DNA from 3 places in the Lysinibacillus sp. FSL W7-1291 genome. Region 1 is predicted to be linked to each of the others. Evidence: riboswitches for the same ligand, from Rfam matches in the RefSeq annotation. Region 1 holds a riboswitch; each other region holds the start of a gene.
What was found. A riboswitch is a leader RNA that binds a small molecule or an ion and turns the genes downstream of it on or off. The one in region 1 is predicted to bind cobalamin.
Positions count from the first base shown of each region.

Region 2: it holds a riboswitch for cobalamin, as region 1 does, so the genes downstream of both, mmgD (citrate synthase) here and NST76_RS19470 (iron chelate uptake ABC transporter family permease subunit) in region 1, are expected to answer to the same signal.
Region 3: it holds a riboswitch for cobalamin, as region 1 does, so the genes downstream of both, NST76_RS10450 (hypothetical protein) here and NST76_RS19470 (iron chelate uptake ABC transporter family permease subunit) in region 1, are expected to answer to the same signal.

Region 1 covers NZ_CP151994.1:4,001,502-4,009,105, reverse strand. The annotation lists gene NST76_RS19495 (nitroreductase family protein) at 1-379, shown strand, start outside; gene NST76_RS19490 (NADPH-dependent FMN reductase) at 443-985, shown strand; gene NST76_RS19485 (ATP-binding protein) at 1,500-2,894, shown strand; gene NST76_RS19480 (response regulator transcription factor) at 2,872-3,573, shown strand; gene NST76_RS19475 (YdhK family protein) at 3,614-4,183, opposite strand; cobalamin riboswitch at 4,496-4,684, shown strand; gene NST76_RS19470 (iron chelate uptake ABC transporter family permease subunit) at 4,829-5,875, shown strand; gene NST76_RS19465 (heme ABC transporter ATP-binding protein) at 5,881-6,672, shown strand; gene NST76_RS19460 (SMR family transporter) at 6,957-7,271, opposite strand; gene NST76_RS19455 (SMR family transporter) at 7,271-7,604, opposite strand, start outside.
Region 2 covers NZ_CP151994.1:2,291,181-2,298,784, forward strand. The annotation lists gene NST76_RS11170 (dipeptide/oligopeptide/nickel ABC transporter ATP-binding protein) at 1-229, shown strand, start outside; gene NST76_RS11175 (DUF2089 domain-containing protein) at 502-867, shown strand; gene NST76_RS11180 (hypothetical protein) at 881-1,267, shown strand; gene NST76_RS11185 (hypothetical protein) at 1,277-1,558, shown strand; gene NST76_RS11190 (NUDIX hydrolase) at 1,614-2,087, opposite strand; cobalamin riboswitch at 2,336-2,531, shown strand; gene mmgD (citrate synthase) at 2,724-3,845, shown strand; gene prpD (2-methylcitrate dehydratase) at 3,944-5,377, shown strand; gene prpB (methylisocitrate lyase) at 5,552-6,466, shown strand; gene NST76_RS11210 (acyl-CoA dehydrogenase family protein) at 6,511-7,604, shown strand, end outside.
Region 3 covers NZ_CP151994.1:2,126,578-2,134,181, forward strand. The annotation lists gene aspA (aspartate ammonia-lyase) at 1-810, shown strand, start outside; gene NST76_RS10425 (methyl-accepting chemotaxis protein) at 985-2,229, shown strand; gene NST76_RS10430 (PH domain-containing protein) at 2,832-3,212, shown strand; gene tnpA (IS200/IS605 family transposase) at 3,384-3,857, shown strand; gene NST76_RS10440 (8-oxo-dGTP diphosphatase) at 4,165-4,638, shown strand; gene NST76_RS10445 (GNAT family N-acetyltransferase) at 4,965-5,318, shown strand; cobalamin riboswitch at 5,640-5,824, shown strand; gene NST76_RS10450 (hypothetical protein) at 6,052-6,774, shown strand; gene NST76_RS10455 (hypothetical protein) at 6,812-7,117, opposite strand; gene NST76_RS10460 (translation factor GTPase family protein) at 7,194-7,604, opposite strand, start outside.

The DNA.
Region 1 (7,604 bases):
AGGTGATAAAGATGCTTATAAAGATACTGCTGAACTAAGTCAAGGTATGGTTGATTTGGGTATAATAACAGCTAGTGAACTAGTAGAAATTGTTGCAGAGAATACTAAATTTTATGAAGAACGTGGTGAGACATTTATGAAGGATGAAGCTATTCGAAATGCGTCTTTGTCTGCCATGCTATTTATGCTTGCTGCAAAAAATCGCGGCTGGGACACTTGTCCTATGATTGGTTTTGATCATCAGAAATTGCGAGAACTATTTCATGTGCCAGAAACCAAAGAGATAGCACTGATGATTACAATTGGGAAAGAAAAAGAAGACAGTCGTCGCTTACGAGGCTATCGCAAGCCAGTTGAAGAATTTGCCACTTATTATTAATGTGGTATAAAATAGAATTGCTATACAAATACTATGAATAATGTACATTTAGGAGGAAACATCATGAAAGTGGTAGCTATCGTTGGTAGTATCCGTAAAGAATCTTATAATATGCAATTAGCTCAATTTATTCAAAAACGTTATACAGAAAAGTTAGATCTTGAAGTTTTAAGCTTAAAGGATCTACCAATGTATAATCAAGATATCGAAAATGAAGCACCGCAAGAGGTTCTTGATTTTAAAGCAAAAGTAAAGGCGGCAGATGCTGTACTATGGGTGACACCAGAATATAATGGTACAGTACCAGGCGTTATGGTCAATGCCATTGATTGGCTATCTCGTGTAGATAAAGTAATGATTGGTAAACCATCTATCATTATGGGTGCATCTATGGGGAACTTAGGTACTGTAAAAGCGCAATTACATTTACGCGATATTTTATTCTCTCCTGGCATTAACTCACCATTACTAAGCGGCAATGATGTTTACATTGGTGCTGTTCACACTAAATTCGATGCAGAAGGCAATTTAACTGATGAAGGTACAGTAAAATTCCTTGATGTAGTCATCGATAACTTTTTAAACTGGGCAAAAAAATACATTTAATTAAAATCTGACCCATAAGTATACTTTACTTATGGGTCATCTTATTAGAAAAATAAGAATGGCAGTTGAGCAAAGCAAAGTTGATTTCCTTTGTGAACGATCACTTTGTTCTTTGCATAGAGCTAAGCTTTCAAGGATCATCCGATGAACTGTTTCACCCACATTGTTCTCTCCAAAACTACTTCTGTGACGCTAATCCCCAAAGAGTCGCTTGTTTTTCTTCAATCAATCCATTACTCATCAACTAATTTTATAGCAAGTCAGGTTAACGAAGATAGCTTAAGCAATATTATGTACTAAATTAATTAACTGTTGCTGACGTACATGGGTTGTGACAATCATTTTATAAAGTTGTGCCGAATTCAAGACCCTGCACAAGAAGAAGCATTAGCATCAAGAAATTTCCCTTAGTGGAGGTCCATTTCGTTATAGACATTTTTTTAATGTTGTTTCTGCATGAAATCTTCATACTTTCACGCTATACTTTTAAGAAATTCTAAAATGGTGGTTGCAGATGAGAAAATTATCACTAAAGCTGGGCATCATCTTTTTTATTACATTATTTTGTATCGAAACATTTATGATGTTTTTTTTACATGTCTCCTTAACCAATTCTAGAGTTGAGGAAGAGCTAGCAAGTTTGCAAGCAAGGGGAAATTCACATCGTACGGTATTAGAACAGAACTTCAACGAGGAAACGCTAGCACATGTGGTACTTATGGAATCTAATGAAAGTACGGATGTAGTAGTGACTGATTATGAGGGAACAATACTGGTTTCTTCGCAGCCTGATTTAGAAATTAGTGATATGATCCATAAGATTGAGGGAAAAATACCGTATGAGGGAAGGATCTTACAAGATGATTGGCAAGAGGTTCAAGCGATTGCCACTATTAGTCCTATTCAAAATCAGCAAAGAACGATTGGCTATGTCTTTATGTTTCAAAATACAGACTCCATTCATGCGTTAATGAAACGCTTAAATAAACATTTTCTCATCGTTGGGTTAGTATCTGGTCTTGTCACTATAGCAGTCATTATCGTTCTATCTCGAAAGCTTGCTAAACCATTAATTCAAATGAAAGAGGCCACATTGAAAATGAGCAAAGGTGATTTTACAGTCGCCCTTTCTACCAATGGAAAGGATGAGCTTGGGGATTTATCGAATGCTATACAGCTGTTGTCTAACGATCTGAATCATTTAAGGCATGAGCGTAAGGAATTTTTATCGAGCATTGCACATGAGCTTCGCACACCTCTAACCTTTATTAAAGGCTATACCGACATTCTTTCGAAACGGGATTTAACAGAGCAGGATCGCCAAAAGTATTTAGCCATTATAATAGAAGAAACAAATAGACTTTCTCGATTAATTAAAGATTTATTTGATTTAGCTAAAATGGATGAAAACTCGTTTGTGATTGAACAACAAAACGTACATTTAAATTCATTTTTTACAAACATTGAAAAAAAGCTAAGCCCTGCTTTTCAAGAGAAGGGTATACATTTTATTGTACGTTATGAAGAGGGTTTGACAGTATGGGCAGATGAAGCAAGGCTAGAGCAAATCCTAATAAATCTATTAAATAACGCATTAATCTATTGTGCGTCAGGAGATACGACTTCAGTCACCGCAAAGAAACACAATGATGTTTTAAGCATTATCGTTCAAGATACAGGGAAGGGGATTCCAAAGAAGGATTTACCCTATATTTTTGAACGATTTTATCGAGTGGAAAAATCTCGTAGTCGTGCTTTAGGTGGTTCTGGACTGGGGCTTGCTATTGTCAAGGAACTTGTACAGGCGCATGGGGGCGAAGTGAAGGTTAGCAGTGAAATAAATAAAGGAACTACTTTTGAATTATCTTTTAAAGGGGTAGAAACAGATGAAAACCATTTTATGCATTGATGATGAGCCAAGAATGTTAGATTTATTAACCCTTTATTTAGAGCCGAATTTTTATTGTAGAGCTATGTCTTCCGTTCAAGAGGCTTTCGATTTTTTAGAAGATGGGCATGCAGATTTAATTCTTTTGGATGTTATGATGCCAGAGATGGATGGGTGGCAGGCGTGCCAAGAAATTAGGAAGTTTTGGGATGTACCCATCATTATGCTTACTGCAAAAGGAGAGCATGCGGATATTGTAAAAGGCTTAAACCTCGGTGCTGATGACTACATATTAAAACCCTTTGATGAGGAAGAGTTATTAGCACGTATACATGCGGTATTAAGAAGATCGAAAATAGAGGAAAAAGTTATTAGCTTTGAGGGTCTTCGTTTAGATAAGGAATCCTTTGAATTATATTTTCAACATGAGGCAATTCCCCTAACACCAAAGGAATTTTCCATGCTTGTTTTATTTTTAGATCATCAAAGTAAAGTATTTTCTAGAGAACATCTAATCACCACAGTCTGGGGATATAATGTGACAATTGAAGATCGTACCATTGATTCTCATGTGCGTAATTTACGAGAAAAATTAAGAAAAAGTGGGTTCCCTGCGGATGATTACTTGCAAACAGTATGGGGTATCGGCTATAAATGGCATAAGTCAATTGATAGAAAACCGTTACAACACAAAAGCTAGAAAACAACCTCTGCCAGAAATGCTGGAGAGGTTGTTCATATTATTTTGAGGTTAATTCTTCTTCTGTCACCCATTTATGATTTTTAACAGCTTCACCATTTGTGGTCGAAGTGTAATCAACCATATAAACAGTCGTTTGGATAGCCTCCTCAATACGGACAGTCGCATTTTCCATACCTTCCATATGCGCTGCGTCCGTTTTTACTTCTGTGCCAGGGGCTAGTGGTGCTTCTTCTGGATCAATCAATTCTTCATGAATCACCCACTTATGATTTTCTACACGCTTTCCACCGGAAGTTGGCTCATAGGAAATAACATAGGCAGTTGTGTTATAGGCACCTATTATTGTTGCTTCGGCACCTCTCATACCGTCCATATGTCCATCCGTAATAATCACGTTACTTCCAACAGAAAACTTCGGATTATCCGCGTTCTTTAATGTGGATGGTACTTCACCTGAGCTTGAGTGGCTCATCGTAGAATGATCCATTTCTTCAGCAGTGTTATTGGAAGGAGATGCAGGCTTCGTTTGCTCCTCCGCACAAGCTGTTAAACTAATGAAGGCCGTTACTGCTAGAAGTCCAGTAGACCATTTTCTTTTAAATATCATGTAATATCCTCCTCACTATTTTCCCTTACTGTAGCAAACAAATGTGCAGAAATGATGGATGTCAATTGCTTTTTGACATGAATGAAGAGAGCGAAATGTTATTGATGTATGTGATAGGAAAAGTGGCTAAGATGTGGTGGAGTATCCTCCCATGCCAAAACTATTAAGTAATAGATAGCCAATTTATAACGAGCAAATAGCTATTGTGCTCAAAACTGCGAAGATACAGCTTATATATTGTTCTTCCTTAGAAATAAAATTCCATGTAGACTAACAATCTATAAAAATGTATGATAGAATCGTCACAATTTTATAAATTCAAATACTATTGGTGTGCCATTTTATAATGTCACTTAAAAGGGAAGTCGGTGTAAGTCCGACGCTGTCCCGCAACTGTAACGAGGAGTCCTATAATATTATTTGCCACTGTGGAAGAATGGGAAGGCAATTATAGGGTGTTGAATCGAAGCCAGGAGACCTGCCAGTTAGTAATACCTGTAATGCCCACGAGGATGCAAGCAATTACGGACAATAGCTGGATTTTTTCTGACTTTGTTTATTCTAGGGTATTTCTATGCGTAGTTGCGTATGGAATACCTTTTTTTATTGCTTCATTCATCACTATTCAGTAGGAGTTTAAAACGGATGAATAAAAAGTTTATATTTTTTTCCTTAATCCTTTTCTTCGTATTAATTGTTTCTATGACCTTTGCTGTCATGGTCGGCTCTGTATCAGTTACACCATTATATGTATGGAAAGTTATTCTTTCTAAAATCCCCTTTATACAAAATGCCATAGAGCAAGATTGGAGTCGCTCACAGGAAATTATCATTTGGCAAATAAGAGCACCTCGTGTTTTATTGGCTGCTATTGTTGGTGCTGGATTAGCCATTGCGGGGGCAGCCATTCAGGCACTTGTGCGAAATTCCATTGCTGACCCGTATATTTTAGGGATTTCTTCAGGGGCAGCCGTCGGAGCGACATCTGTGATTATTTTAGGAGCCTTTTCATTTTTAGGTATTTACGCGCTTTCAATATCAGCCTTTCTAGGATCATTACTTGCCATTGCACTGGTGTTTTTCTTATCTCGTGTTGGGGGACGGGTTTCTATTTTTCGTCTGTTATTGGCAGGTATGGCTGTTTCCTTTATTTTAACGGCCATTTCTAATTTTATTTTAATGATGTCAAAGCAAGAGGGGGCTTTAAAAGCTGTTATGTTTTGGATGCTAGGTAGTCTAGCAGGAGCTAAATGGAATAATATTATCATTCCAGCTTCCATATTTTTCGTCGTATTTGGGCTTCTCTGGCTACACTATCGAAATTTAAATTTACTTTTACTTGGGGAAGAAGCGGCAGTGACATTAGGCGTTAATCTTCAGCAATTTCGGATTCAGCTTATATTACTTGTCTCCCTGTTAACAGGTGTACTGGTGGCAGTCAGTGGCTCTATTGGTTTTGTAGGTCTAATTATCCCTCATATAGTACGTTTAATTGTGGGATCTAACTATAAATATGTGATACCGATTAGTGCTTTAATAGGGGGGATTTTCTTAGTGTGGGCTGATGCCTTTGCTCGAATTATCATTGCTCCTCAGGAAATGCCAATTGGTATTATTACAGCCTTTTGCGGAGGTCCATTTTTCATTTGGCTACTCCGTCGCAATAATTATTCTTTCGGTGAAGGAGATTAACTTATATGACATTAGAAGCAAAGCAAGTATCATTCTCCATTAACGATCAACGTATACTACATGAAGTAAGTATTCAAATAAAGAAAAAGCAGTTTGTTGGGTTAATTGGTCCTAATGGTAGTGGCAAATCAACATTGCTAAAAAATATGTATCGTCTTCTAAAACCTGAAAGCGGGACGGTATTATTAAATGAGCATGATATTTTAAAGCAATCTAGTAAAGCAATTGCGAAGAATTTAGCTGTTGTTAGTCAAGATACACCTGTTTTATTTGATTTCACTGTACATGATTTAGTTAGCATGGGGAGAACGCCACATAAAAAACTGTTAGAGCTAGATCAAGAGCAAGATTTTCAAATTGTTAAAGATGCTTTGAAGCAAACAGGTATAGCTCATTTAGAAAAACGAAGCTTTAGCTCCCTTTCAGGTGGAGAGAAAAAACGTGTAATGGTTGCACGAGCACTAGCACAGCAAGCACAAGTGCTTATATTAGATGAGCCAACGAATCATTTAGATATCCAACATCAACTTCAGCTTATGGACTTAATTCAAACCTTACATTTAACAGTAGTTGCGGCTTTACATGACTTGAATATTGCGGCAATGTACTGTGATCAAATTTACGTGTTGCAGCAAGGTCGAATTGTGTGTCATGGGACACCCGAGGAAGTGCTAACACCAGCATTGTTACAAGAAGTATTTGGTGTTTTTGCTGATATTCAAACACATTCCTTGACTGGTAAACCATACCTCACGTATGTTCCAGATCAATTCGCAAAGAAGGTCAGTCAAGTTTAAAAAAGTAAGGACAACTAATTTACATAATATATTCATTATGAAAGTAGCATTTACGAAAATACATGGCATTGGAAACAGTCATATCAGGAAGAGTTCTTATGTTTCTTAGTTAGAAAAATAGTCAATGTTTATACAGGAGACGGATTTTTCATTAGCTAGAGTAATGACCGCAGTGTATCTGTTTTTAATTATAAAAATGTAACAGGTTCAAAGATATACTCAATGGTTTAAATGACAAAGGACATTCCTCGATATAAGAAGGATGTCCTTTGAGTGTAGTTTAATTAAGATACGGCCTTTAACCCTGCTACACCGATGATAATAGCAATGATACTGATAATTCGTGATAGATTTTTGGATTCACCAAAGAAAATGATATTGACAAGCACTGCACCGACAGTACCAATACCTACCCAGACAACATAGGCAATGCTTAGCTGTAAATAATTGAAGGATGCATATAAAAGGGCAAATGATAATCCAAAGCCACCGATATATAATAATAAATTTCGTATCGTTTTATTTTGACTATAAAAGCGTAATCCAATAACACCTATAATTTCGGCTATTGCTGCTAATAAAATATATACCCAACCCATTATGCATTCACTCCTTTCTTTTCATCGTGATCTGTTGGTGCGTTATCTGCTAATTTTAATCCAATAACGCCCGATATTAAAATAAACATGAAAATACCTTTAATCGCATTAAACTCTCCATCGAAAATAAAAATGTCCATTAACGTAGTGCCAATTGCACCTGCACCAGCGAAAATAGCGTATACGGTACCAGTAGGTAGGTTTTCACAAGCTTTTGATAAGAAGTGAAAATCGATAGCAATTATAGACACAATAATAATCCAATGCCACCAGGAACTTGCTACATTAAAACCAAATATCCAAAATAATTCAAATAAACTTGTTAGACCGACA
Region 2 (7,604 bases), 1.7 Mb from region 1:
TATACAATTACTACAAACACTTCAAAAAGAGCGACAGCTTGCTTACATTTTCATTTCGCATGATTTACAGGCAACACGTTTTATGTCAGACCGTATCCTTGTCATGCAGCATGGTCGGCTAGTGGAGGAGATTGGCAAGGATGGAGCATATGAGCATCCTGCTTCACAACAATTATATCATGCTATTTTGCCTTCACACCCGCGAGAAAGAAAACATAAAACGAAATGATCATAATATAGAAAACACGTATACAATGGGCATGGAGGTATGGGCTGGTAATGATAGAGGCCAGTTGGATTACCTCATTTGCTCCAAACATTAGTAAGAGTCATCTATTAAAGAAACGCCATTTTGCATTAGAATGGTGTTTTTCTTTTTATTAATAATATTAATCAGGTAATTAACTTTATTGATATTTTCATTTAATAAATTAATTTTATTATTTACTTTTTTAAATTATTTGGTATATAATCAATTTAACTTAAAGGAAGGAGTTCACTATGGCTTATCAAGTAATCACAAATTGTCCTGTCTGCAGTAAAACATTGAAAATTACGAAGTTACAGTGTTCTCATTGTCAAACGACGATTGAAAATGAGTTTGAATTGTCGAAGCTAGCATCCTTATCACAGGATCAGCTTCATTTTGTGGAAGTATTTTTAACATGTCGAGGGAATATTAAGGAAGTAGAAAAGGAACTGGGCATTTCGTACCCAACTGTGCGAGGCAAGCTAAATGACATTATCTCATCCCTTGGCTATGTCCAAAAGAAGAAAAATGAAGTAGACGAGAAAAAAATTGTAAGCATGTTGGAAAATGGCGAAATCACAACTGATGAGGCCATAAAACTCTTAAAAGACGAATAGGGAGGAATGCTACATGAAAGAGGAAATTACTAAAGTGTTAACCATGATTCAAGAGGGAAAAATTGATGCTGATAAAGGGTCAGAGCTGATTCAAGTGTTACAAGAGAAAGAGGAGTCAGGTAATAAATTTCTGGAAAAAACGAAGTATTTAGATAAAACGTTAAAGGTTCGTGTGGTGTCCACTGAAAATGATAATGTCACTGTGAATTTGCCTATAAAACTTGTCAAGGCTGTGTTAATGGCTGGACACAGTATCGCTGCGAGTATTCCGCAATCGGAAAAATACGTGAAAGATATCGATATCAATCTTCTTCTTGAAGCCATCGAAAATGAATTAGATGGACAAATTGTGGACATAAAATCGGCAAACGGAGATACCGTTTCAGTTTTCATTGAGTAGAGGCGACTTATGATGCATGTAAAAGTGAAAGCAAAAGACGTTCGTTTTACCGTTCCTGTTCCATATGCTGTGCTAACCATTGTTCTTTCCATTTTGACTTCAAAATGGATTCAGCAAAGTGTCAACAAATGGACAAAGGCATACTTCGACAGAAAAAAAATCGACTTTTCCTTTCCATTCATTGACAAAGAAATGCTCAAGCCTATTATCAAGGAACTACAAAATTATAAAGGGCTCGTGCTAGTAGATGTCAAGGCACAAGACGGTACAGAGGTTAAGGTTAGACTGTAATAACCTAATAGTTAAGATGGGAGCATGTTTTCATAAAAAGCATGCTCTTTGTTATTTAAAGAGAATTCTTTGCAAAAGAACTATCTAAATTCCACAATTTGTCCTCTAGATTGTCTAAGAGTGTTTTTGTTCTTTTCTCAAGATGATCTGGTAGCTCATTTTTACTGAAATAGGTAAGATTCAAACTCTCACCATCCCTCATCTCTAATACACCACTGACATTTTTCGCACTATAAAGATGAATAACTGTATAGATTTCATCCCCATTTGGATATTGAAAATAATAATTTGGCCCTGAAAAAACACCAATCAAGTCCAATTCATTCGCTACCAGTCCTGTTTCTTCATGAAGTTCACGGGTAGCAGTTTCATTCAGTTCCATTGAGCCACCAGGTAATCCCCAATCCAACGTATCTGAACGATGTTGAAAGAGAATTTTCTTGTCATCGTTGACTACAAGAATTGTCGCCCCGATACTGATAATCGGTCTACTACCGATGTGTTTCCTTAATTCTGAAATATAGCCCATATGTGCTCCTCCTCTATATTATAAAAAAACTATTCGCCTTTCTTATTATAAAGACCTCTATTTTACTTATAACCCTTGAAAATGGAGTTATGGGTATAGATGAACAATCTTTTTTTGTACAAAATAATGCTCAAAAATGCAGAATAGTCAATCAAAAATGAAAAATAGCTTTTTATAATCAGTCTTTTCTGAATTTTACCTATATTGATTGTTTTGAAAACTCTATGTTAAGGTAAATAGACAAATTGAATATGCTAAATTTTGGTGGTTCAAATGGGGTTCATTCCATTTGATTAAAAGGGAAGTTGGTGAGAGTCCAACACTGTCCCGCAACTGTATTTAGGAGCTCGATAACAAGGCCACTGTTTTGTTTGTCAAAATGGGAAGGTGTTATTGAAGTGTTGATTATAAGTCAGGAGACCTGCCACAAAATAAGCATCAATTGACCTACGAGGATAGGGAGGTGTTAGCTACTGCATGATTTTTGTGAATTCCTGTAAATTCACTGTTATTTGGTCTGTCATGCTTTTGTAGATTAACAACTTCTAAAAAGGGGTAGAAGTTGTTTTTTTGTTGTTCTTTCGTGTTGGAATGGTAACGCTTACAAGAATAATTAAACAAAGGGGCTGTCATTGAATGGAGTTAACTTATTCACCAGGTCTTGATGGGGTCATTGCTGCTGAAACAAAATTATCTTTTTTAGACACTGTAGGAAGTCAAATTGTTATTCGAGGCTACGACTTGATTGAATTATCACAAAGATATTCGTATTTAGACATTGTCTACCTACTACTGCATGGCGAAATTTCTACTGCCGAGCAACAGGCTGACTTACAGGACAAATTAAAAGCACATTATCAGGTTCCACAAGAGATATTCCAAATCTTCAAGCTCTTGCCTAATGAAACACATGCGATGGATGGACTGAGAACTGGAATTTCTGTTTTAGCAGGCTTTGATCAGCACATCAATGATCGTTCTACTGAAATGAACTTGACGCGAGCTTATAGACTTTTAGGCGGTATGCCTAACATCGTAGCCAATAGCTATCGTGTCTTAAACGGACAAGATGTTGTGGAGCCAGATAGTCAGCTTTCCTATAGCGCCAATTTTTATTACATGATTACTGGTAGAAAACCAACGGCGTTAGAAGAAGAAATTTTTGATCAGTCTCTCGTTTTATATAGTGAGCATGAGATGCCAAATTCGACGTTTACAGCTCGTGTTATTGCCTCTACACAATCTGATTTGTACGGTGCTTTAACTGGAGCTGTCGCATCATTGAAAGGAAATTTACATGGAGGGGCCAACGAGGCAGTCATGTACATGCTTCTAGAAGCCAAAACAGTAGCAGGCTTTGAAGCCTTGCTGAAAAATAAACTGCAAAATAAAGAAAAAATTATGGGCTTTGGTCACCGTGTTTATATGAAAAAGATGGACCCAAGAGCACAGATTATGAAAGAGGCTTTGCATAAATTATGTTTGGCACAAGGGGATGATCGCTTATATCACATGTGTGAAGCTGGTGAGAAGGTGATGGCACAAGAAAAGAGCTTGTACCCAAATTTAGATTATTATGCAGCACCAGTATACTACATGCTTGGCTTGCCAATTGAAATCTATACACCTATCTTTTTTGGCTCACGAACGATTGGCTTATGTGCTCACGTCATTGAGCAGCATGACAATAACCGATTATTTAGACCTCGTGTCCATTATATTGGCGAGCGTCATAACCTTGAAGAATTGTCGGTATAATCAAGTTTTAACAACTCGCCATAGAGCTGATGGGCATTCTGACCAATGCCTATCAGCATACTAGTATATCAAATTCATGCCTTGAAAGGAAGATATAGATGATTAAAACAAATGACATATCTAAGACAGATCAATTACTTACAGATATTGCGGATTACGTAGTCAATACAACTATTACAAGTGAAGAAGCATACGAAACGGCACGCTATGTATTATTAGATACATTAGGGTGTGGCATTTTGGCCTTACAATATCCTGAATGCACGAAACTTCTTGGCCCAGTAGTACCAGGCACAGTCGTTCCCAATGGTACACGAGTTCCAGGCACTTCCTATGTTCTTGATCCTGTAAAAGGTGCCTTTAATATCGGTTGTATGATTCGTTGGCTGGATTACAACGACACTTGGCTTGCGGCTGAATGGGGACACCCTTCTGATAATTTAGGGGGCATATTAGCTGTGGCTGATTATTTGAGTCGCGTGCGTGTTGCTGAAGGGAAAGAGCCACTTAAAATGAAAGACGTATTAGAAATGATGATACAGGCCCATGAAATACAAGGTATTCTCGCATTAGAAAATAGCTTAAATCGTGTTGGGTTAGACCATGTACTGTTTGTCAAAATTGCGACAACAGCTGTTGTGACAAAGGCATTAGGTGGCACTCATCAGGAAATTGTCAACGCCTTATCAAATGCTTGGATTGATAATTCGAGCCTACGAACATATCGCCATGCACCGAATACGGGTTCTAGAAAATCATGGGCTGCTGGTGATGCAACAAGCAGGGCAGTACACTTAGCCATGATGGCTGTGAAAGGCGAAATGGGCTATGCAACGGCCTTATCTGCACCTGGCTGGGGCTTCCAAGATGTTCTCTTTAATAAGCAAGAATTAAAGCTTGCTAGACCACTAGCATCTTATGTGATGGAAAATGTTCTATTTAAAGTTTCTTATCCAGCTGAATTCCATGCACAAACAGCTGCCGAATGTGCCGTTCATTTACACAATGAAGTGAAAAATCGTTTACAGGACATTGAACGCATTCAAATTACGACCCATGAATCCGCTATACGAATTATCGATAAGGAAGGACCTCTTAATAACCCAGCTGATCGTGATCACTGTCTTCAATACATTACAGCAATAGGGCTTATCTATGGTGATATTACAGCAGACCACTATGAAGATGAAGTGGCTGCAGATCCACGTATCGATAATTTAAGAAATAAAATGGTGGTTGTGGAAAAACCCCAATATACAATTGATTACCTAGATCCTGAGAAACGTTCGATTGCCAATGCTGTTCAAGTTTATTACAAAGATGGCACATCATCTGAGCTTATTGAATGTGAATATCCTTTAGGACACCGTTTCCGTCGTGAGGAAGCATTCCCTCAAATCATCGATAAGTTCCAGCAAAACATTAGCACCCATTATTCTCAAAAACAACACAGCAAGATTAATGAAGTTTGTGCTGATCAAGCACTTCTTGAAAATAGTGCTGTTCATGAATTCGTTAATTTATTTGTTTAACTTCTTTCAGGAAATTAAAGCCTCTGGCGAATGTCACGAATCGGGAAGGAGTTAATAAAGGATGTTAGCCTAAAATCCTCCCATCCTTGAGATAACGGCTAACTGACCTGCATCACAGCCGCTTTCGGACGTAAATATGCCGAGGCATCATTGATTATTAGGAGGTTTTTATAGATGGCGTGGATTGTAAATGAAGCAATAGCACAAAAACAATTGGCTGAACAATTTCGAACACTCATTACTCGTTCAACGATTTTACAAATCCCAGGAGCTCATGATGCAATGGCTGGCTTAATGGCTAAAAAAGTTGGCTTTGAGGCATTATATCTTTCTGGCGCTGCCTACACTGCCAGTAGAGGCTTACCTGATTTAGGCATGATTTATTCAAATGAAGTTGCACAGCGTGCGAGCGAAATTATTCGTGCGACTAATTTACCGTTGCTAGTGGATATCGATACTGGCTTTGGTGGTGTCTTAAATGTTGCCCGCACAGCTCGTGAAATGGTAGAGGCTGGAGTAGCTGCTGTACAGCTAGAGGATCAAAATCTTCCCAAAAAATGTGGTCATTTGAATGGGAAAACACTCGTTGCTCAAGAGGAAATGATACAAAAAATAAAAATGATTAAACAAATAGCTCCTACGTTAGTAATTGTTGCCCGCACGGATGCAAGGTCTGTAGAAGGTTTAGAGCAGGCTATTTTAAGAGCTAAAGCTTATGTAGCAGCTGGGGCAGATGCCATTTTTCCAGAGGCTCTCCAAACAGAAAAAGAATTTAAACATTTTGCCAGTGAGCTAGATGCTCCGTTATTAGCCAATATGACTGAATTTGGACAAACACCGTATTATACAGCTAAGGAATTTGAAAAGATGGGCTATTCGATGGTTATATATCCCGTTACATCGATGAGAGTAGCAGCCAAAGCCTATGAGCAAGTGTTTGGCTTAATAAAAAAGACAGGGACTCAAAAAGAAGCTATTGAGGATATGCAAACAAGAAGTGAATTATATGAAACCATTTCCTATTACAAATTTGAAGATTTAGATAGTGAACTGGCGAAAACCATCTTACCTAAAGAGGAAATAAAGTAGGAGAAAAGTTTACTTTTCTCCTCTTTCTTTCAAGGAGGACTAGCATGGATACATTAGAAAACAAAATGACCATTTTTACACCTGAGGACTTTCAGGAGGAGGAAGGGCTCATAGCAAAAACCGCAGAGCTGTTCATCAAACAAGATGTCGCTACTAATATGGCAGCTATTGAGCAGCATCAATATGACATCACTCGTCGGTTATTTCAAAAAGCTGGTGATCTTGGTTTACTAGCCATCGAAATACCCGAGGCCTATGGAGGGCTAGAACTTAATAAAAAAATTTCCGGGTTAGTTGCAGAAAGGATGGGCTATGGCAGCTCATTCAGTGTATCTTACAATATTCACGCAGGAGTCGGCACATTGCCCTATGTCTATTTTGGCGATGCGTCCCAAAAGCTGAAATACCTACCAAAGCTAGCTTCAGGTGAATGGATTGGCGCTTACGCTCTGACGGAGCCAGACGCAGGCTCAGATGCACTACATCCCAAAACAAATGCCATTTTAAACGAGGACGGCTCTGCATGGGTAATAAATGGTGAAAAGCAATGGATTACCAATGCACAGCTAGCAAATCTCTTTGTTGTTTTTGCGAAAACGAGTGAAGGCATGACTGCATTCATTGTAGAACGTACATTTAGCGGTGTATCTATTGGACAAGAAGAGGAGAAAATGGGCATTAAAGGCTCCTCGACTGCTACGCTTATTTTACAGGATGTTGTCGTGCCGAGGGAAAATGTTCTTGGCGAGGTTGGAAAAGGCCATAAAGTAGCGATGAATATATTGAACATGGCACGCTTAAAGCTAGCTTTCTCCAACATCGGCACTTCCAAACAGGCACTTCAGTTAGCTGTAACGTATGGTAGGGAACGGAAGCAATTTCACCAGCCAATCGTTCATTTTACCATGATACAGGAAAAACTTGCGGATATGGCAACCTCCATCTATGGGGCGGAAAGTGCTGCATACAGGACAGCAGGAGAAATAGATGATGCGATGGAAGTTACGGATAAAGAGTCAATGGTTCAAAAAATAGCTGATTTCGCTCTGGAATGCGCACTCAATAAAGTCAATTGCTCAGAAGTGCTTGGGAAAATTGTAGATGAAGCTGTACAAATCCATGGTGGCTATGGCTATAT
Region 3 (7,604 bases), 1.9 Mb from region 1:
TGCCGCGTGATTAACCGTGATATCGTACGCATTCGTCAAACACGTCCAAATTTATATGACGTGAACATGGGTGCAACGGCTGTTGGAACAGGTTTAAATGCCTTCCCAGATTACATTAAATCCGTTGATGAGCATCTTGCTGAAATTTCTGGTTTACCATTAAAAGGTGCGACACATTTAGTGGATGCAACACAAAATACAGATGCTTATACAGAAGTATCAGGCGCTTTAAAAATCTGTATGATTAATATGTCTAAAATCGCTAATGACTTACGTTTAATGGCTTCAGGTCCTCGTGCAGGCTTAGGAGAAATCCTTTTACCAGCTCGTCAACCAGGATCTTCGATTATGCCAGGTAAAGTCAACCCAGTTATGCCAGAGGTACTGAACCAAGTTGCCTTCCAAGTGATTGGTAATGACCATACGATTTCACTAGCATCTGAAGCTGGACAATTAGAATTAAACGTAATGGAGCCTGTTTTAGTGTTTAACTTAATTCAGTCCATTAGCATTATGAATAATGTTTTCCGTGCGTTTACGGAAAATTGCTTAAAAGACATCGAAGCAAATGAAGAACGCATGAAAGAATACGTAGAGAAAAGTGTAGGGGTACTAACGGCTGTCAACCCACATATTGGCTATGAAGTAGCAGCACGTCTTGCGCGTGAAGCAATTCTAACAGGTCGTTCTATTCGTGAGCTTTGCATTGAAGAAGGTGTCTTAACAAACGAACAATTAGACTTAATATTAGATCCATATGAAATGACACACCCAGGTATTGCTGGCTCTAGTATCATGAATTTAAAATAATTCCAACATCAAGACTGTAGACATGCTTTACGAGCTGTCTATAGTCTTTTTTTATGCAATCATCAATAGGCTTGTGTCTTTGTTCTTATAAAAGAGAGCGTATCCTTATGATTTTTAGGATTTTTCAACTATAATAATGGTATGGAAGACATATTTTAGTTGGGGGAATTTGGAATGAGTTTACGAAAAAAGAGTTTACTTGGCTTTGCAGTTTTAAATGTCTTAATGATTATTATTCTCTTTATTGATTTAGCCAATGTAACGACATTAGAATGGCTTTCGACTGTATTAACCATCGTAGGAATAGCCATTACATTAGCTTACACCGTATATGTTCATTACAAAGTGATACAGCCTATCAAACAATTAACAGAGGCTGCACAGGGTATTACGGCAGGCCAATTAGATACAGTTGTCATCGAGGTTCGTGACAAGAGTGAGATTTCTCAGCTAGCGCAATCCTTTTTAGAGATGCAGGAACAATTACGCACAATGACACAAAAAATTGCGCACAGCTCTACAGATTTATCAGCAAGCATCGAAGAATTATCCGCAAGTACGAATGAAATTACGGTAGCTGTGGAAGAAGTCGATCAACAAATGGAGAAAACGTCAGAGGGCTTGAAGCAAGCGGCACAATCTGCCAATGATAGTGCTAATGCTATGCAAGAAACTGTCGATGGAATCGGACGAATTACGGAAGCCACTCAGGATGTGTTTGATCATGCAAAAGATGCCAATGAGATTGCAGGAAATGGAGCGAATATTTTACATGTGGCGAAGGAACAAATGAAATTTATTTCTTCTTCAACCGAAAAAACGAGCGGACTCATGCAGCAATTATCCAATAAAATGACAGATATTAAATCGATGACTGAGATGATTACAGCTATTACGGACCAAACGAATTTATTGGCATTGAATGCCGCCATTGAAGCAGCTCGAGCTGGAGAACATGGGAAAGGCTTTGCAGTTGTGGCAGAGGAAGTGCGTCAATTAGCAGAGCAATCCAAGCATTCTGCTGCACAAATCGTGGACTTAGTAGTGGGCATTGAAACTGACACGAAACAGGTAGCATCCTCAGTGGAGGAGGATTTAAAAAATGTTCAGCAGGGTGTCTATGTCATTGATGAAGCAACAAAATCCTTTGGCACGATTTCACAGCATGTTAGTCAAATGACGAGCCAGCTTGAGGATATTTCAACAACAGCTGAACAGCTTTCTAGCAGTGCCAATGAAGTAGCTTCCACTGTGACAACGATTGCTAATGGTATGGGTAAGCTATCGCATTATACAGAGGCTGTTTTACATTCAATGGATGAACAAACAGCCTCAATGCAAGCTGTCAATCATGTGACACAGGATTTAAGCGTACAAGCTGATAATTTACAAAAGCTAACAAATCAATTTCAGGTTTAAGCAAGAAAAACATATTTTCAAGGTTTTTTAGCCCTGAATAGTTATCTAAGAACAAGATGATTTTGCCTCCACAGATAGCTATGCACAAAGGTGGTTTCAGGCGATAGATAAGTAATTTGAAATGCACTTCCTGTCATTAGAATGGGAAGTGTTTTTTATTGGCGGACCAACGTAATTAATTTCTTAGTGAAATCCTTAGAGATCACGTAGATTGTATGCGTAACCTTAACCTACATTCAGCTACTGATTTGTCCTTTTTCACCTTACCAAAGGTGATAGCCATATTTGTTTCTAGCCGTATCCTCTATTTACACCATATTGACAACACCTTCATTTTGGCAGCTGTTGCCATCGCTTCTTGGAATAATTTGAGTGATTCTTCATTCCCATCCTCTTTAAAAAAATCGCTATTTACCTTACCAAAAGAGATGCTAACCTTAATCAGCTTCCTCTCTTCATCACAGCCTAAACAAATGCTAGTAGAGAGCCTATGATTACGTGCAATGCTTCGCCTTTATAGACTCAATAAAACCATTATTTCCTGTCGTAGCGCTATCTTCTTTGTAATACATTAAATAAATGACAATGAAAGGGGCCAGGAGATGGGCTTATTTGATGGATTAATCGGCAATGCGAGCGAGGTGAATTTAGAAAAATTACAGGAGGAGGTCCGTGATTTATTGATTCCAAACGAAACAATCAAAAATGCCTATAAAATTATAAGAGACACGTTTATTTTTACGAATAAACGATTAATCCTTATCGATAAGCAAGGGGTGACTGGCAAGAAAACCGAATATCATTCCATCCCCTATAAAAATATCGTTCATTTTTCAGTAGAAACAGCCGGGACATTTGATTTAGATGCAGAGCTCAAAATATGGGTGTCAGGCAGTTCGTTACCGATTCAAAAAAACTTCAACAAGGCGACGAATATTTACAAAGTGCAAAGTGTTTTAGCGCAGTATGTTTTGGGGACGTAATGTATGGTACTAAAAGCCCGCATTTATGCGAGGCTTTTTTGTTGTGTGCTTTGAAAACCCCCTGCTATGCAGGGGGTTCCAAAGCTTTTAGCTATGGACAATAAAAAAACTCCAAACGTACAATAAAGTCAGGTCTAGTCAACCGACTTCGTACGAAAGGAGCCACCATAAATGGATAATAAAAGTTTAGCACATACAACGTGGAATTGTAAGTATCATATCGTTTTTGCGCCAAAGTATAGAAGGCAGATTATTTATGGTCAAATTAAAGCAGATGTTGGAAGAATATTGCGCCAATTATGTGAAAGAAAAGATGTAGAAATCATAGAGGCAACAGCCTGTCCTGACCACATTCATATGTTGGTAAGTATTCCACCGAAATTGAGTGTATCTGCGTTCATGGGTTATTTAAAAGGGAAGAGTAGTCTAATGATTTTCGACCGACATGCGAATTTAAAGTATAAATACGGTAATCGTCAATTCTGGTGTCGAGGATACTATGTGGACACAGTCGGCCGAAATAAGAAAAAGATACAAGGGTATATAAAAAATCAATTACAAGAAGATATCCTGCAAGATCAAATGACGATGAAAGAATTCATTGATCCATTCACAGGAGAAGAAATCAAGAGAAAGAAAAAATAAGTAAGCCGCTTTAGCGGTTTGTGTGAAAACGGAGTGCGGTTGGCAGACCATTCGAAATGTCTTTAGACATGGGCCAGTACCCCAGCGTTTCACGCGCAGAGCAAACCACCAGTTATACTGGTGGTTCTGATTGTGCAAAGAAAGGATGATATAGATGAGGAAATTACCTTGTGAAGGGTGTAAGGGATTCCAGTTCCGATTACGAAACAGGCACATAATGTAGAGAAGGTGTTAAGAGATAATGAAGTTGTTTAACTAAGAAGGACACATATATGGTAATATTTATTTAAAAAAGATGGAGTGAATTATGAGTAATTCTATTAATTATAAAATATGGACGGTGTGTATGATTCAAAGTGAAGAGAAGGTTTTACTTCTGGATAGACAGCACGACCATTTCAAAGGTTTTATTCCACCGGGTGGTAAAGTTGAATTTCCTGAAAGTATTGTAGAAAGTGCTATCAGAGAAGTAAAAGAAGAAACGGGGTTAGAAGTTAGAAACCTTATTTATAAAGGGCTTTATGAATATGTTAATCCAGTCGCAAAAGATAGATATATGATATTTAATTACATAACAAAGGATTTCGAGGGTGAACTCTTGAAAGATGCTCCAGAGGGGAAAGCGGTTTGGGTAGATATAGAGAACGCATATAAACTTCCTATGCAGCCATCGATACGGAGAAGATTTCCTTTATTTTTTCAAGATGGAACATTTGAGATTCAAGTTGAATGGAACCACGAAGAAAATAAAGAAGGGAAAGTTACTATACGTCACACCTAAAACTTGTTATTGGACTGACAGGGGGCAATCGTTCAATAGAGCAGTCGCTTTTCAATAACATCGAGGTCAGTTCAATACATATATATGTGAAGAATAAATAATGGGGCTTAAATTTACCCACTTTGTTAAATAGTTTAACTTTCAATATCTAAATGGTAGAGAGGGATTAAGAATAGCTAGAGAAAATTCTAAAATAAAAGGTGCTTGACCGTCCTTTTGTTTATTTAACGAACGGTGCATATTGTTGAAGAAGAAATTTTATAATAGTGATTTATTAAAGAATAGGGAAGTGGCAGTAACCATGAACTACATAATCAGATTAGCGAATGAAAACGACTTATCGGGTTTATGATAGTAGAAATAATAAAGATCTATTCACGAATTATTTAAAGCAATTTGCAAAAAAGGAATTATATTTGGTAATTGCTGAACAAGACGCACTTATATTAGGTTTTGGAGTTCTTAAATTAAAAGGTACTTTGCTTCCTAAATTAAGTGACCTATATGTAAAAGAGGATTATCGTGGTAATGGTATAGGTTCAGACTTAATGAGGTATAGAGAAAATATTGCAAAGAGTTTAGGACATTCTGAAATATTTGTGAGTGTTGACCCGATAGAAAATTCCAACATGATAAAGTTAATTAGCAAACACGGTTACGAACCTATCTCTTACCTATAATAAAACCTACACAAGAATTGATTTCAAGAAGTTGTTGAAATAACGGGGCTAGTTGAACAAGATTTAAACAACTTTAAAGAGCCTTCTTATAATATAATTTTTGTATTTTTTGATTAGAAATAACTTTATTATCATTTTACAGAAAGCAATTAAAGTGATGCTCAGTGTGACATGAGGAAAACCTAGTATTCTATGCATCCATTTTACATGGAATTATTTTGAAATAATTAGTATTTTTTAGCATAAATTGACTTTGGACATACAATACTTTACAATGATTAGCTAAGGAATAGAGAATTTTCGCAAATTTCCTTACCAACTGAATAGCGTGTAGTAATAGGTGTAAATTGCGTGCAATTTGCTTAAAAGGGAAGTCGGTGCGAATCCGACACTGTCCCGCAACTGTAAATGTGAGCGACTTTTCAGCAACCACTGTCAAATGATGGGAAGGAGAAAAGTGGCAATGACCATGAGTCAGGATACCTGCCTGTTACGAGTACACACCAGTAACCTACGAGGAATAGGAGGTGGCATGTTGACAAAACAGAATGCTCTGTTCGTCACGGTACGTCAAACGCCCAAAGTAAATGAAGGGGTTCGCAATCGGGCTCATTTACACATACTTAGGGTTTGTTTGGCATTAGGTGATGAACGAAGATAAGCGAAGGATTTCCTCAAAAATGGTAGGAAGTCCTTTTTGTTTTGACATTATGTACGCAAAGGGGATGCATGTATGACTTCTTTAGATATGAACATTTGTAAGCAGCCACGCACAGAAGTTGCCAAGAAAGCGAAAACAAGAATGGCGGTCGAATCATTGATTGACCAATTATTAGCAACGAAGCTGATCCGCAATGATCGCTTCTTTGACCAAATTTTATATAATAAAGAAATTATTTGGATACAAAATGGGGATGTGGACGGGCATCTTTTCGCGAAGGCAGCGGTAACCGATCAACTGAAAACGAAGACCAATAGCTTTATGATGTATATGCCGACTAACCCGATTGTCTATGAGGTTAACGGGGAGTCATACCATTTAATTACACGCATTGATTCCACACGTGCCAAGCCCAACCTTGACCGCCTGTCACTGGAGCCAAAGCCTGTTTTAAGTGCAGCGCGTGTCAATGATGTATTATGCTCGATTGTGATGCGTTTTTATGAAACATATATCCACGATTTAGCGCCTCAACATGATAAGTTAATAGCCTTTGTGCAGCAGGAATATGCCCAATTTATTGAAGCGGTTCAGGCATTAAATGATTACCATTTCAACTGGCATCCACGCGGCAACGGTCACGAGCTATTGCTGCAATTAATTGATCAACTGCAAATTTTAAAAAGTTATCCTGGTAAAGTGCTAGTTGATTTCACAAACACGCATGACTACGTGATTGTCGAGCCTGCATACCTTGTGCACAGTCCTACAAAGAAAGCAGTAGGTGCATTATAAACTCAAGCCCTCCATCAAACGGAGGGCTTGTTTTTATTTATTTGAAGGGAGGGGGTAAATACTCTCGTTCGAGCAGGGAATACTCGCGGAAGCAGATGAAATACTCTCGTTCGAGCAGCGAATACTCGCGGAAGCAGATGAAATACTCTCGCTCAAGCAGCGAATACTCGCGGAAGGAGATGAAATACTCTCGTTCGAGCAGGGAATACTCGCGAAAGGAGATGAAATACTCTCGTTCGAGCAGCGAATACTCGCGGAAGGAGATGAAATACTCTCGTTCGAGCGGGGAATACTCGCGGAAGGAGATGAAATACTCTCGCTCCAGCAAGGAATACTCGCGCAAACAGGGTAAATATTCTCGCTCAAAGCAAGTAAACACCCGCGCAAGCAAACGGCTTCGCGCGGGCAGGATCACCTACTTACAGACAATGCATGGCTGCTTGTGCTTCGTGCCAAGGAACAGAATATCCTTTGCCCTTCGCACAAAAGATGCTGGAGGAGCTGTATTCTGGGTCGGCATTTTTATCGTAGCCCATGTGCGAAATAATTTCCTCTGCATTATGGCATACATCATAGCCATCAAATTGGAGTGTGAGTGCGCCCTTACCATTGGTATAGGCCGCAAAGGTTGTGCTATAGCTCATTAGGGTGGCGACGGGCGCTCGTCCCGTTAGCACAACATCTGTTTCGGATAAGATGGGGTCATCGAATGTACCAGCAGCTTGCTGTATGTCGCTCATCATGCGGCCGATAAAGTCGTTCGAAGCCTTCATTTTAAAGCGATAATAAGGTTCAAGCAGGATGTTCTGTGCTTGCTCAAGTCCTTGACG